2 regions of the Hymenobacter sp. B81 genome follow, and region 1 is predicted to be linked to the other one. Evidence: riboswitches for the same ligand, from Rfam matches in the RefSeq annotation. Region 1 holds a riboswitch; the other holds the start of a gene.
The links. Region 1 has a riboswitch for S-adenosylmethionine ahead of metH (methionine synthase). Riboswitches for the same ligand answer to the same signal wherever they lie in the genome.
Positions count from the first base shown of each region.

Region 2: linked by a shared signal. The riboswitch ahead of ACE191_RS06095 (amino acid permease) and the one ahead of metH (methionine synthase) in region 1 are both predicted to bind S-adenosylmethionine.

Region 1 is NZ_JBIYZW010000002.1:880,718-888,364, reverse strand. It holds gene ACE191_RS14900 (enoyl-CoA hydratase-related protein) at 1-786, shown strand, start outside; gene ACE191_RS14895 (hypothetical protein) at 1,051-1,374, shown strand; gene ACE191_RS14890 (hypothetical protein) at 1,540-1,755, shown strand; gene ACE191_RS14885 (SOS response-associated peptidase) at 1,765-2,508, opposite strand; gene ACE191_RS14880 (hypothetical protein) at 2,498-3,163, opposite strand; gene ACE191_RS14875 (PA14 domain-containing protein) at 3,245-4,354, opposite strand; SAM riboswitch class I at 4,478-4,591, shown strand; gene metH (methionine synthase) at 4,662-7,647, shown strand, end outside.
Region 2 is NZ_JBIYZW010000001.1:1,357,172-1,364,818, reverse strand. It holds gene ACE191_RS06115 (DegT/DnrJ/EryC1/StrS family aminotransferase) at 185-1,363, shown strand; gene ACE191_RS06110 (Gfo/Idh/MocA family protein) at 1,484-2,530, shown strand; gene ACE191_RS06105 (hypothetical protein) at 2,582-3,115, shown strand; gene ACE191_RS06100 (EcsC family protein) at 3,238-3,984, shown strand; SAM riboswitch class I at 4,062-4,154, shown strand; gene ACE191_RS06095 (amino acid permease) at 4,550-6,031, shown strand; gene ACE191_RS06090 (hypothetical protein) at 6,430-7,506, shown strand; gene ACE191_RS06085 (polysaccharide biosynthesis C-terminal domain-containing protein) at 7,422-7,647, opposite strand, start outside.

The sequences.
Region 1 (7,647 bases):
TGTCTGCTCTACGAGGTGCGCCCCGACGGCGTGGCCACCATCACCCTCAACCGCCCCGACGTATTCAACGCCTTCAACGACGCGCAGAGCTACGAGCTGCAGGACGCCCTCAAGCAGGTAGCCCGCGATGCGCAGGTGCGCGCGGTGGTGCTTACCGGGGCCGGCCGGGCGTTCTGCTCGGGCCAGGATTTGAAGGCCTCGCAGCAGGTGGCGGCCGAGGGCGGGCAACGCTCGTTCTACGACTCGCTGCACAAGCGCTACAACCCCATCATCCGGGCCATGCGCGCCCTGCCCAAGCCCATCATCTGCCGCCTCAACGGGGTAGCGGCCGGGGCGGGCTGCTCGCTGGCCCTGGCCTGCGACGCCATTGTGGCTTCGTCGGAAGCTTCGCTGATTGAGGTGTTCATCAACATTGGCTTGGTGCCCGACTCGGGTTCCTCGTACTTTCTGCCGCGGCTGGTGGGTTCGCTCAAGGCCTTTGAGCTGTGCGCTCTGGGCTCGAAGGTGCCCGCCGAAGAGGCACTGCGCCTTGGGTTGGTCAACCAGGTGGTGGCGCCCGAGCAGCTCGACGAGGCTGCCTACGGGCTGGCTGCCCGCTACGCCGCGGCGCCCACCAAGGCTATCGGGCTCATCAAGCAGATGCTCAATAAATCGGGAGCGGCCTCGCTCGACGAGATGCTCGACTACGAAGCCTACTGCCAGCAGATTGCGGGCGAAAGCGCCGATTACCAGGAAGGTGTGCAGGCCTTCGGCGAAAAGCGCAAGCCGGTGTTTCAGGGCAAATAAGTCCGCGCTGCAACGGTGCGCCAACGGCTGGTTTCTGCATCAGGAAGCCAGCCGTTGGCCTATACCGACGAGTCGATGCCGGAGCGGGCTTGCCGGGGCACTATGCAAGCAAGCGGAAACCCGAACCGGGGCGCTAAAGCGGGCAGGGGAAATTTTCCCGGGCGGGGCTCACCCCCACGCGGCTTTTTGCGTACACGCCCCACGGCCCCGGCCGATTCTGAACCTACAGCCAACCCCTTCCGAACCTCTTTCGCCTGCTGAACTATGGACACTCAACTGGAGCAACACCTCGAAAAGATTATGCCTGAAGACATTGCGCGCACCTTCGAAAGCGCCTACCACGTCATTCAGGGCAACAACGAGCACATGGAAGATTTGCTGCGCCACGGCGGGCAGCTGCTGCGCAAGGCCAGCCGCCGGCTAACGCCCACGCAGATGGTGCTCGGCATTGCCGTGCTGGCCGTGGGTGCCGTGTTCGTGCTTACGCGCTATTCCGACGAAATCAGCGACGCCATTGAGGACTTTACCGATGGCGACGACAACCAACAACCGGCTAAAGACGACAAAGGCCCGAAGAACAAGCAATAGACTTTCAAGGGCTTACCTGCTTCGCCCCGCCCAGCTACTACGCGGTAGTTGGGCGGGGCGAATTGCGTTTCACATCATCATGTGGTTGCACTACGACAAGGCGCGGCTGTAATCTTGCAGCACAGAAAGCTCACACCCGCCCCGAATAATACAACCTCCTTTGCTATGAAAACGCTCTGCTACACCCTGCTGTTTGCCGTACTGGTTTCGGCGCCTCTGGAATCGAGTGCTGCTGAAACGGCGGCTGCCCCGGTAACGACGGAGGCCGCGGCTTTTTCGACCAACGATGCCGGCAGCTACGCGGCCTTCAAGCGCAAAAAGCGCAAGGCCAAGCGCCGCATGGCGGCCCGCCGCCGCAACCGCATGCGCGGGGGCTTCTAGCCCCGGGCGCTACGCCGCCGGCTCCAGCACCGCAGGGTCGTTGTGGGCCGGGGAGTTGACCCGCGTGGTCACGGTGTATTCCTTGAGAATGCCGTCGGGCAACGGGCGCAGCAGCGCCTGGTGCCCGGCGGCTTTTTCGTGGTCGTCGAGCCAGGCCAGCTCGGCGGCGCGGTCGGGCAGGATGACGGGCATGCGGTTGTGCAGGCGGGCCATCAGCTCGTTGGGCTCGGTGGTGATGATGGTGAAGGTGGGCACTACTTCGCCGGTCTGGCGGTCGGCCCACTCGTCCCAGAGGCCGGCAAAGGCGAATGGCTGCTCGTCGTGGCGCAGGATGCGGTGGGGCACCTTGCCGCGCCCGGCGGCTTGTTCCCACTCGTAGAAGCTGTCGGCCAGCACGAGGCAGCGGCGGCGCTGCAGCAGCTGGCGGAAGGAAGGTTTTTCGGCCAGGGTTTCGGCGCGGGCGTTGATGGGGCGGGGGGCCTGCTTCAGCTCGCGCGTCCAGGCGGGCACCAGGCCCCAGTTCAGCAGTTGGATGCGGCCGGGCGCGTGGTTGGTGATGACGGGCAGGGCCTGGGAGGGGGCAGCGTTGTAGGTGGCCGCCAGGGGCTGATCGAATCCGGCCTCGAAGCGCTGCTCGACGCCGGGGGTGGGCGAAATGAAGGTGTAGCGGCCGCACATAGCTTTTGGGGTCTTGGGGTCCTCAACGTAGAAGCGGGGGGTGGTGTTGGGCAGCGAAGGTAGGTCAAGGCTCACTGGGATAGTCACTGCCCTCAATCTCTCTACACTGGCCTTGCTTTAGCAGCTTCAAAGTGGTTGCGAGCTGGCCCTGATCGGCCAAGGTGGTATCGCGCTGACCGCCCGGTGTCAGCGCGACCAGGAACACAGACTTCCGCCAGCTGTTATCGGCCTGCCGGTGCTGCTGGTACCAGATGACGCCTTTCGTGTTGTCCAGCACCTGTCCGTAGAATGCCCGAGCGCGGTAAATAGGTGAGTAGTCGGCGTAGTAGTGTTCGGTACCCGGCCGGGCGTAGCGGTTCTGGCCGTTGGCCACTGCCAGGGTTCCATTGGCCGGGGAGTGGATGTAGAGGCCGGGGTTGGCGTCGCACTGGTTGCAGTAGCGGCCTGCGAAGATGAGATAGGGCGCCTGGCGACCGTTGGCTATCTGGCCGATGTAGGCTGGCTGCAGTAGGCGGGTATCGTACTCTTGACCGTCGCGGAACTTCAGCACCGAGCCGGCTACCTGTTGAAATAGCCACGCGTCCTTTTGGGCCTGGGCCGCTGCCGCAGGCTTGGCCGCGGGTTTTGACGACTCATCGGCGGCCGTGGTTAGCGTTTCCCTATTGATGGTGCAGGAGCCCGCGAGGATCAGCAAGCAGAGGCCAAAGCCGGGTTTAGCAAGCGGAAGCATAACATAATAAAACAAGTGGGTATTATTCTGGGCACTGCGACTAACGGGCGAGCTGACTCTGCCTAAACACGCTGCCCTTCCCTACCGGACGATGACTTCGACGCGGCGGTTGCGGGGGCGCTGGCGGGGGTCGGCGTTGTCGGCCACGGGGCGGGTGCCGCCGTAGCCCTGGGCCAGCAGGCGCAGCGAGTCGATGCCGCGGCCGACGAGGTAGCGGCGCACCAGGGCGGCGCGCTGCTGGGAGAGCTGTAGGTTTTTGGCGGCGTCGCCCACGTTGTCGGTGTGGCCGGCAATTTCGAGGCGCAGGCTGGGCTGGGTTTGCAGCACCCGCAGCAGGCGGTTGAGCTCGGGCTGGGAGGAAGGCAGCATGCGGGCTTTGCCCTGCTCGAAGTAGAGCTGGCGCAGCTCGACGGTGGTGCCCTTGCTGAGGGTGGAGAAGTCAGGCAGCGAGTCGGTGGGAGCGGCTGCCGCGGGACCCAGAGTAACCTGCGCGGGGAGTTGCTCGGTTGCAGCCGAACGAGCGGCAGCGGGGCGCACGGCGGGCCGGGCGGCGGAAACGGCCCGGCGGCCTACTACTACGGCCGTCGGGGTAGGCGTGATTTTGATGGCCGGCTTGGGGGCAGCGGCTACCGGCGGCGGGGCGGGTGCGGGCTTGGCGGCGGTTACGGGCCGGGCCGACTGCGGCAGGGCGGCAAACAGGGCCTGCTGCCCTACGGGCACAAAGTCTTCGGCCCGGTCGGCGCGGCGCCAGCGCAGCAGGGCGCGGCTGTCGAGGATGGTCTGGAAGTAATCGACGCGCAGGCGGTAGTAGCGGCCGGCTTCGAGGCGAATGCGCACGGTGGCGGGTACGTGGTCCTGCTCGCGCCAGGCGTTGATGAGCTGCTTGCCGCCCAGCCACACCCGCAGGCCGTCGTCCATGACGGTGGAAAACTCGTACTCGGCCGTGGCCGGCACCAGAATCCAGCCTTCCCAGCGCACGGAGAAGTACTCGCCGCCCAGGCCCGGCACGGGCGGCTGCTTTTTCCAACTGAAGTCGATGGCGGGGTCGATACGCCGGTGCACCAGGCGCTGGAAGTTGGTACCGTTGTAGTAGGAAGCCTGCAGCCCGGTGCCGGTGGGCAGGGCCGAGGTCTGGGCGCGGCTCAGCAGCGGCAGCAGGGCCAGCAGTCCGGAAAGCAACAAGGGTTTCATAGCTTAATGATAACGCCGGGCGCCAAGTATTCCGTGTGCGGCGGGCGTCCCGGGCTACCGGCTAGCCTTTTCCCGGCGCCGGGCGCGGTTTCATTTTCGGGGCGGCTGTCGTATCTTCGCTGCAGCTTATCCAGAAAGACCGAGGGACTGGGCCCTGTGACGTCTTAGCAACCAGCCACTGCGGCGGAGGTGCTAACTCCCATCCGAAGCGAGTTTCGCGTTCGGAAAAGATGAGCGGAACCGGCACCTTCTCGGGGCGCCGGGGCTTTCTGGATACGCTAGCGCGCACCTATTCCGGAAAGCCTTTATGCCCCAGCTCCCTGCCTCACCCCTCGCCGATTTGCTCGCCCGCCGCGCCATTGTGCTCGACGGCGCCATGGGCACCATGATTCAGCGCCACCAGCTCACGGAAGAAGACTTCCGCGGCACGCGCTTTCAGGACCACCCCAAGCCCCTGCGCGGCAACAACGACCTGCTCTGTCTGACGCGCCCCGACGTGATTCGCGGCATTCACGCCGAGTATTTCGCCGCGGGCGCTGACCTGGCCGAAACCAACACCTTCTCGGGCACCACCGTGGCCCAGGCCGACTACGGGCTGGAGCACATCGTGTACGAGCTGAACTTCGAGGCCGCCCGCCTGGCCCGCGAAGCCGCCGACGAGTACTCCACGCCGGAGTGGCCGCGCTTCGTGGCCGGCGCCATTGGGCCCACCAACCGCACCGCCTCGCTTTCGCCCGACGTGAACCGGCCCGGCTTCCGCGCCATCACCTTCGACGAGCTGGCCGAGGCCTACCACGAGCAGGTGCGCGGGCTGGTGGATGGCGGCGTGGATGCGCTGCTGATTGAGACCATTTTTGATACACTGAACGCCAAGGCGGCCATGTTTGCCGCCCAGCGCTTCTTCGACGAGGGCGGCCGCGTGGTGCCCATCATGATTTCGGGCACCATCACCGACGCCTCGGGCCGCACGCTTTCGGGCCAGACGGTGGAAGCGTTCTGGAACTCGGTGCGCCACCTGCCCATCCTGAGCGTGGGCCTGAACTGCGCCCTCGGGGCCAAGCAGCTGAAGGTGTACCTGCAGGAGCTGAGCCGCCTGGCCGACTGCTACGTCTCGGCCTACCCCAACGCGGGCCTGCCCAACGCCTTCGGCGGCTACGACGAAACGGCCCGGCAATTTGCCGACGTGCTGGAAGAGTACCTGCAAGAGGGCCTGGTGAACATTGTGGGCGGCTGCTGCGGCACCACGCCCCAGCACATTGCCGAGGCCGCCAAGCTGGTAACCAAGTACCCCGGCCGCGCCATTCCGGAGCGGCCCCGCGCCACCCGCCTGAGCGGGCTGGAGCCGGTGAACATTTATCCCGAAAGCCTCTTCGTGAACGTGGGCGAGCGGTGCAACGTGACCGGCTCGCGCGCCTTCGCCAAGCTCATCCGGGCCGGGCAATACGAGGAAGCCGTGGCGGTGGCCAAAGCCCAGGTGGACGGCGGCGCCCAGGTGCTCGACGTGAACATGGACGAAGCCCTGCTCGACTCGGTAGCGGCCATGACCACCTTCCTGAACCTGATGGCTTCGGAGCCCGACGTGGCGCGCCTGCCCATCATGATCGACTCGTCGAAGTGGGAGGTGATTGAGGCCGGGCTGAAGTGCACCCAGGGCAAGAGCATCGTCAACTCCATTTCGCTTAAGGAAGGAGAGGAAGCCTTTAAGCACCACGCCCGGCTGGTGCGCTCCTACGGGGCGGCCGTCATCGTCATGGCCTTCGACGAGCAGGGCCAGGCCGACAACTTTCAGCGCCGCATCGACATCTGCCAGCGCGCCTACCGCATCCTCACCGAGGAAATTGGCTTCCCGCCCGAAGACATCATCTTCGACCCCAACATCCTCACCGTGGGCACCGGCATCGAGGAGCACCGCCGCTACGCTATCGACTTTATCGAGGCCGTGCGTTGGATCAAGCAGCACCTGCCGGGCTGCCTCACCAGCGGCGGCGTGAGCAACGTGAGCTTTGCTTTCCGCGGCCACGACCAGGTGCGTGAGGCCATTCACGCCGCCTTCCTCTACCACGCCATCAAGGCGGGGCTGGACATGGGCATCGTGAACCCCGGTCAGCTCATCGTGTACGACGAAATTCCGGGGCCCTTGCTCGAAGCTGTGGAAGACGTGCTCTTCGACCGCCGCGCCGACGCCACCGAGCGGCTGGTGCAGCTGGCCGACATGCTGCGCCTGATGAGCGGCGGCGCCGGGGCCAAAGCAGCGGTGACGACCGAGGAGTGGCGCGGCTGGCCGGTGGAAAAGCGCCTCTCGCATGCGCTGGTAAAAGGCCTGACCGACCACATCGAAGCCGACACCGAGGAAGCCCTCAAGCTGCTGGGCCGCCCGCTGGCCGTAATTGAAGGCCCGCTGATGGCCGGCATGACCGTGGTGGGCGACCTGTTCGGCGCGGGCAAGATGTTTTTGCCGCAGGTGGTGAAGTCGGCCCGGGTGATGAAGCGCGCCGTGGCCTGGCTGGAGCCTTACATGCAGGCCGAGCGCGACGCGGCGGCGCTGAAAGGCGGCACCGAAGCCCGGCAAACGGCCGGCAAAGTACTGCTGGCCACCGTGAAGGGCGACGTGCACGACATCGGCAAAAACATCGTGGGCGTGGTGCTGGCCTGCAACAACTACGAAGTCATCGACCTGGGCGTGATGGTGCCCTTGGAGCGCATTGTGGACGAAGCCGAGCGCATCGGGGCCGACATCGTGGGCCTGAGCGGCCTGATTACGCCTTCGCTCGACGAAATGGTGTACGTGGCCCAAGGGCTGGAAAAGCGCGGCTTGCGCGTGCCGCTGCTCATCGGTGGCGCTACCACCTCACGCCTGCACACGGCCGTGCGCATCGGCCCGGCTTACTCCGGCCCGGTGGTGCACGTGAACGACGCTTCGCGCGCCGTGCCGGTGGCGTCGGCCTTGCTGGGCCTGGGCCGCGACGCTTTCGTGAACGACATTGCGGCCGAGTACCTGCAGCTGCGCAACGACCACGCCGGCCGGCAAAGCAACAAGGATTACGTGCGCATCGAAGACGCCCGCGCCGGCGGCTTCCAAGCCGACTGGGCCGCGGCCGACATCACCAAGCCCTCGTTCCTGGGCACGCGCGTGTTCGAGGATTACCCGCTCACCGAGCTGCTGTCCTACATCGACTGGACGCCCTTCTTCCACGCCTGGGAGCTGAAAGGCCGCTACCCGCGCATTCTGGAAGACGCTACCTACGGCGAAGCGGCCACCAAGCTATTTGCCGACGCGCAGATGCTGCTCAAGC
Region 2 (7,647 bases), on a different contig from region 1:
GTGCGTGGGAAGGAAACCCCGCGCGGCAAGGAGCGGGGCGTTTGGCCGGCTTAACGCAGGGCGCACATAGCGGGTTGCGTATATGCGCGCTGCAATATAGAAACCCGGCAAGGCCATAAACGCGGGGCATCGGCCGGAGCCGCGGTGCCCTATCTTTGGCCGTTCACCGCTCAAGCCCCGTCCCGTGCCCGTTTCTGCTCCTCGTCTGGTTTCGCCCGCCCCCATTCGCTTGCTCGATCTGCCCGCCCAGCACGCGGCCATTCAGCCCGAGCTGGATGCGGCCCTGCAGCGCGTGCTGCGGGAAGGCGCCTTCATTCAGGGGCCCGATGTGCAGCACTTCGCTGCCGAGCTGAGCCAGTACCTGGATGGCGCCCACGTGGTGCCCTGCGCCAACGGCACCGACGCGCTGCAGCTGGCCCTGATGGCCCTGGAGTTGCAGCCCGGCGACGAGGTCATTGTGCCGGCCTTTACCTACGTGGCCACCGCCGAAGCTGCCGCCATCCTGGGCCTGCGGCCGGTATTGGCCGAGGTAGACCCGCTCACCTTCAACCTCGACCCCGCCGCCGCCGAAGCCGCCATCGGTCCGCGCACCCGCGCCATCATGGCGGTGCACCTCTACGGGCAGTGCGCCGACCTGACGGCCCTGCGCGCCCTGGCCCGGCAGCATGGGCTGGCCCTGATCGAAGACACCGCCCAGGCTATCGGGGCTACCTGGCAGTTTCCCGACGGCAGCACCCAGCCCGCCGGCACGGTGGGGGAAGTGGGCACGACCTCGTTTTTTCCGTCGAAGAACCTGGGCGCGCTCGGCGACGGCGGCGCTTTGTTTACCCGCTCCGAAGCCCACGCCGCGCAGCTGCAGGAGCTGGCCAACCACGGGCAGCCCCGGGGCCGCAAGTACCTGCACCAGCGCATCGGGCTGAACTCGCGGCTCGACACCCTGCAGGCGGCGCTGCTGCGCGTGAAGCTGCGGCACCTGCCGGCCTGGACCGCCGCCCGCCAGCAGGTGGCCGCCCGCTACGACGCGGCCCTGGCCTCGGTGCCCGGCCTGCGGGTGCCCGCGCGGCAGACGGGCAGCACCCACGTCTTTCACCAGTACACGGTTACGCTGGCCTCGCCGGCCCGGCGCGACGGGCTGCAGGAACATCTAAAGCAGTGCGGGGTGCCCTCGGTGGTGTACTACCCCGTGCCGGTGCACCGCCAGCCGGCCTATCAGTACCTGGGCTACCGGGAGGGGCAGTTTCCGCGGTCCGAAGCGCTGTGCCGCACGGTGCTTTCCCTGCCCATTCACCCGCAGCTCACGGCCGAGCAGGTGGACTACGTGGCGGCGGCGGTGCGCGCCTACCTCGACCAGGCGGGGCAGTAGCGCGGCGGCTGATTGTAGGACTGCTGAGGGGCGGCACGGGTTTGATGGCGCCGGATGCGGTTGTTCCGGCAGACTTAGCGGATATTGCCGGCTGCTACCCGCCCCGAATACTTCGTTGCCTTGCCTGATTCCCCGTTTCCCGACGTTCGTTTTGCTATTTGCGGCGTGGGCCACATCGGCCGCCGCCACGCGGCCCTGGTGGCGCGCCACCCCGGCGCCCGCCTCGTGGCCCTCATTGATGTGCGCGCCGAGCTGCAGGCCGAGCTGGCCGCCGAGTTTGCCGATGTGCCGTTTTTTGCGTCGCTCGACGCCTATTTGGCCGCCGCACCTGCTGGCAGCCCCGCCGCGGCCGACGTGCTGACGGTGGCTACGCCCAACCACCTGCACGCCCCGCAGGCCATGCAGGGACTGCGCCACGGGCTGCACGTGGTGGTGGAAAAACCTATTGCCCTACGCAAGCGCGACGCCGAGGACATCATTCACGTGGCCCTGCAAACCGGGCGGCTGGTGTTTGGGGTGATGCAGAACCGTTACTCCCCGCCCGCGCAGTGGCTCAAGCAGCTGGTCGACTCGGGGCGGCTGGGGCAGATTTACCTGGTGCAGATCAACTGTTTCTGGAACCGCGACGCGCGCTACTACCGCGGCGGTAGCAGCTGGAAGGGCCGGCAGGCCGAGGACGGCGGCACGCTGTTCACGCAGTTCAGCCACTTCGTGGACTTGCTGTACTGGGTGTTCGGCGACATTCACCGGGTGCAGGCTCGTTTCTTCGACTTCAACCACCGGGAGCTGACCGATTTTGAGGACTCGGGCCTGGTGAGCTTCGAGCTGCTGCGCGGCGGCGCGGGCACCCTGCAATACAGCACCAGTGTGTGGGACCGGAACCTGGAAAGCTCGCTTACGGTGGTGGCCGAGCACGGCAGCCTGCGCATTGCGGGCCAGTACATGGACAAGGTGGAGTACTGCCACGTGCAAGGCTACGAGCTGCCCGAGCTGGCCCCCACCAACCCCGCCAACGACTACGGACCCTACCAGGGCTCGGCCGCCAACCACGTGCAACTCATCGAAAACGTGGTGGATACGGTGCAGCAACGCAGCTTCGCGACTACCAACGCGCTGGAAGGCATGAAGGTGGTGGAGATTATTGAGCGGATTTATAGCCTTAAATAAAATTTGATGAGCCTGGTTTTAAATATCATTCACGCTCGCACCTTTATTTAGATGGTTGGTTTCTCTGTTGCCAATTTCTGCTCCTTTGCTTCAATAGCTATTATTGCCTTAGGGGCACTGACATCCTGTGAAGGTCAATCTGAATACTCGCAATCAAGCACGGATAAAGTAGCTGGGACATCACAACTTACAGTTATAATCGATTCAGTAGATGCCGATAAAAGTGTAGTTGACAGTTCTTTTTATATGAAGTTGATGACCCCGAAGGATACGTTTATTATCAGACCAGTTGATAAGCAGCTAAGCTTCCCTGCACTTGAGGACTCTTTGACAAGCGTCAGGGTTTATTATAATGATCGATATTTTGAGACGAGCGGGAAGGTGCTTGTTAGTGAATACAAGGCCTTGTATTTCCCAAACGAACATGCTACGATAATAATCGATAACTACCCATTTGAACATCCTACAGCTAAAAGCTGGCTGGGAGAAAAGAAAGAGCGTGTGTATTATGAAATTAAATTCAAGAAATTAAGGCGCTATTTTTTGACTTTTATGATTCTTGACTCTGTGAACGTGGATAAATGAATTTAGCCAAAGTGACTTATACGCAATTATCGTCTGGTGTATAAGCGACATATTTATCCCGCTAATGAATTCCGCAAACCTATTTGGCTGAACCGGATTCGGTTAGCGCCGTTTCTCTGCCCATGTACCCCACTGACCCCCAAGCCGAGCTGCGTGCCTGGCAGCAGAAGATGCAGCGGCCGCCCTCGACGCTGAACCGCTTCACGCGGCACCTGCAGACGCGGTTGAACGCGCTGCTGCCCGAGCGGGTGCACCAGGCCCTGACGGCGGCCATCAAGCAGATGGTGCGCGGGGTGCTGTTTGGCTCGACGTACACCACCAGTAGGCCGCAGCCGGGGCTGGCGCTGGCGGCACGCGAGGAGGCCGTGCGCACCCGCATTCGGTACTACCGCAACACGGCCACGGTGGAGGGCGCGGCTACCGGGGCGGGGGGCTTTCTGCTGGGGCTGGCCGATTTTCCGCTGCTGCTGGGCATCAAGCTCAAGCTGCTGTTCGACGTGGCCGCGCTTTACGGCTACGATGTGAAGGACTACACCGAGCGGCTGTTTTTGCTGCACGTCTTCCAGCTCGCCTTCAGCAGCCAGCACACCCGCAACGAGGTGTACCGCCGGGTGGCCGACTGGGAAAGCTACCGCCATACCCTGCCCACCGACGTGCACGCCTTCGACTGGCGCAGCTTTCAGCAGGAGTACCGCGACTACATTGACCTGGCCAAGATGGCCCAGCTGGTGCCGGTGATTGGGGCGGCAGTGGGGGCGGTAGCCAACTACCGGCTGCTGGAGCAGCTGGGCGAAACGGCCATGAACTGCTACCGGCTGCGCTACTTTGCCCGGCCCGGCAGCGGGCTGGAAACGGTGCCCGGGCAATAGCATAGTGGCCGGGCTTGCAGAAACGCGGCGGCGGGGGTTACCTTTGCAGCATCAATTCTTTCGCTGTTGAAGGATTGTTTTTATAGAGAGGCGTGGAGAGACAGGCTCTGCGAAACGCCGGCAACCCCCCGGAGCATCCGGAACGGTGCCAAGTCCTGACCAGATAAAAACAAGTTGCTGTGGGCGCTTTGCTTTCCCCGTTTGCATTCTTTCCGGGCCCCGGCGGGGCCCCGGCTCACCTGGTAGCCCCCGTGGCGGCTGCCGGCCCGACTTCGGCGGCTTGTTGCTGTTGTTGTTAGCCCGCTTGAGCGCGTAGGCGCTTTTCCCTCGGTTTTTTGGCGGAGGCCCCGATTCAGGGACCGGGCCGTTTAGTATTGCCCCGACTCCAACGTCGGGGCACCACGCCGCCGAGCCACCCCAGTGTTTTCTTTTTCTCACCCAGGCCCGGCGCCGTGCGTCGGGTGGCGCGGGGCCGTTGGGCCGGGGCTGCTGCGGGCAGCCTGGGCGGGCGGCGCGGCGCGTATTGGCGGCCGGCCCCGGCAGGGGCGCGGGCGCACCTAGTTGTATGCTGACAAAATCGTTGGAATTGCTGCGGCGCGAGGCCGCGGAGACGGGCGCGCACACCCTCAAGCGCAGCCTGGGACCGTTTCACCTCATTGCCATTGGGGTGGGCGTCATCATTGGGGCGGGGCTGTTTTCGCTCACGGGCATTGCGGCGGCCAACCACACCGGGCCGGCCGTGACCCTGTCGTTTGTGGTGGCGGCGGTGGGCTGCGCGTTTTCGGCCCTGTGCTACGCCGAGTTTGCGGCCATGGTGCCGGTGGCCGGCTCGGCCTACACGTACTCGTATGCCACCATGGGCGAGCTGTTTGCCTGGATTATCGGCTGGGATTTGGTGCTGGAGTACTCGGTGGGGGCGGCCACGGTGGCCATCAGCTGGTCGCAGTACCTGGTGAAGTTTCTGGGCAACTACGGGCTGCACTTGCCGCCGCAACTGGTGGCCTCGCCCTTCGAGACGAGCGTGCTGGCCGACGGCAGCACCGTGAGCGGGCTGGTGAATTTGCCGGCCATGCTGGTGGTGCTGGCCATTACGGCCATCATCGTGCGCGGCACCCAGGGCTCGGCCTGGTTCAACGCGGTGGTGGTGGCCCTGAAGGTGTCGGTGGTACTGGTGTTTATTGCGCTGGGCTGGCGCTACATCGACCCGGCCAACTACCAGCCCTACATTCCGCAGAACACCGGGGTGTTTGGCGAGTTTGGCTGGAGCGGCATTCTGCGCGGGGCCGGGGTGGTGTTTTTCGTGTTCATCGGCTTCGACATTGTGGCCACCATGGCGCAGGAAGCCAAGAACCCGCAGCGCAACATGCCCATCGGCATCATCGGCTCGCTGCTGGTGTGCACGGTGCTTTTCATGTTGTTTGGGCACGTGATGACGGGGCTGGCGCACTACTCCGCATTCAAGGACAGCGCCGCGCCGGTGGCCATTGCCATCGAGCAAACGCCCTATGCCTGGCTGAGCTCGGCCATTATCCTGGCCATCCTGATCGGCTACACCTCGGTGATACTGGTGGATTTGCTGGGCCAGAGCCGGGTGTTTTTCTCGATGAGCCGCGACGGGCTGCTGCCGCGGGTGTTTTCGCAGATTCACCCGCGCTTTCAGACGCCGCACCGCTCGAACCTGCTGCTGGGCGGGTTCATCAGCTTGTTTGCGGGCTTTGTGCCCATTCGGGTGGTGGGCGAGATGTGCAGCATCGGCACCCTGCTGGCCTTCGTGATGGTGTGCGTGGGGGTGCTGATTATGCGCAAGCGGGAGCCGAACGCGCCGCGCTCGTTCCGCACGCCCTGGGTGCCGGTGGTGCCGGTGCTGGGCATTGTGACCTGCCTGGTGATGATGCTTTCGCTGCCCGCCGATACCTGGCTGCGCCTGTTTATCTGGCTGGCCCTGGGCCTGGTGATTTACTACGCCTACGGCAAAAAGCACAGCAAGCTGCGCCAGGGCCTGGCGGTGGACCCCACGGTGGAAGCCCCGGGCACGGGGCTGGGCTAAGCCAGCCGGCACCTCAGGCCAACGGCCCGCTACCCCTGACGGGTGGCGGGTCGTTGGCTTTTTCAGGGGGGTAATAGGATTCCGCGGCAGGAAGAAAGTGTGACCGGTGCCGGAACGACTGCGGCGGGTGCCGGAAGGATTGCGTCCGGTGCCGGAACGACTGAAACCAGACCCGGAACGAGTGGGGCGAGGGCCGGAACGATTGCGTCCGGTGCCGGAACGACTGCGGCGGGACCCGGAACGGTTGAGGCGGGACCCGGAAGGACTGGGGCGGGGGCCGGAAGGAGTGGGACCCCGGCCCCGGTGGCCTCACCCCCCGGCCCCCTCTCCGGGGGAGAGGGGGAGCCTAGCGTTGGTTGTTGGTTTTTTGTTGTTGGTTTTTCGCTTTTCGGGGCCGGATGAAGTACACTCTGGCAACTGGCAACTGGCAACTGGCAACTGGCAACTGGCAACTGGCAACTGGCAACTGGCAACTGGCAACTGGCAACTGGCAACTGGCAACTGGCAACTGGCAACTGGCAACTGGCAACTGGCAACTGGCAACTGGCAACTGGCAACTGGCAACTGGCAACTGGCAACTGGCAACTGGCAACTGGCAACTGGCAACTGGCAACTGGCAACTGGCAACTGGCAACTGGCAACTGGCAACTGGCAACTGGCAACTGGCAACTGGCAACTGGCAACTGGCAACTGGCAACTGGCAACTGGCAACTGGCAACTGGCAACTGGCAACTGGCAACTGGCAACTGGCAACTGGCAACTGGCAACTGGCAACTGGCAACTGGCAACTGGCAACTGGCAACTGGCAACTGGCAACTGGCAACTGGCAACTGGCAACTGGCAACTGGCAACTGGCAACTGGCAACTGGCAACTGGCAACTGGCAACTGGCAACTGGCAACTGGCAACTGGCAACTGGCAACTGGCAACTGGCAACTGGCAACTGGCAACTGGCAACTGGCAACTGGCAACTGGCAACTGGCAACTGGCAACTGGCAACTGGCAACTGGCAACTGGCAACTGGCAACTGGCAACTGGCAACTGGCAACTGGCAACTGGCAACTGGCAACTGGCAACTGGCAACTGGCAACTGGCAACTGGCAACTGGCAACTGGCAACTGGCAACTGGCAACTGGCAACTGGCAACTGGCAACTGGCAACTGGCAACTGGCAACTGGCAACTGGCAACTGGCAACTGGCAACTGGCAACTGGCAACTGGCAACTGGCAACTGGCAACTGGCAACTGGCAACTGGCAACTGGCAACTGGCAACTGGCAACTGGCAACTGGCAACTGGCAACTGGCAACTGGCAACTGGCAACTGGCAACTGGCAACTGGCAACTGGCAACTGGCAACTGGCAACTGGCAACTGGCAACTGGCAACGAACACCTACCGCCGCAGGCGGGCCAGGAATTTTTGCAGGGGGGCACGGGCTTCGGGGGCGACGCCGGTGGCCAGCACCAGGGGGGCGTAGACGGCGGTGAGCACGGCCGCGCGCAGCAGCATGGTGACCAGGGGGGAGTGTACCGGGGGTACCAGCCAGGCCAGCAGGCCGGCGGCGGTGGCCAGGGCCAGCACCAGCAGAATGCGCCCGTCGAAGGGCTGCATGCGGTAG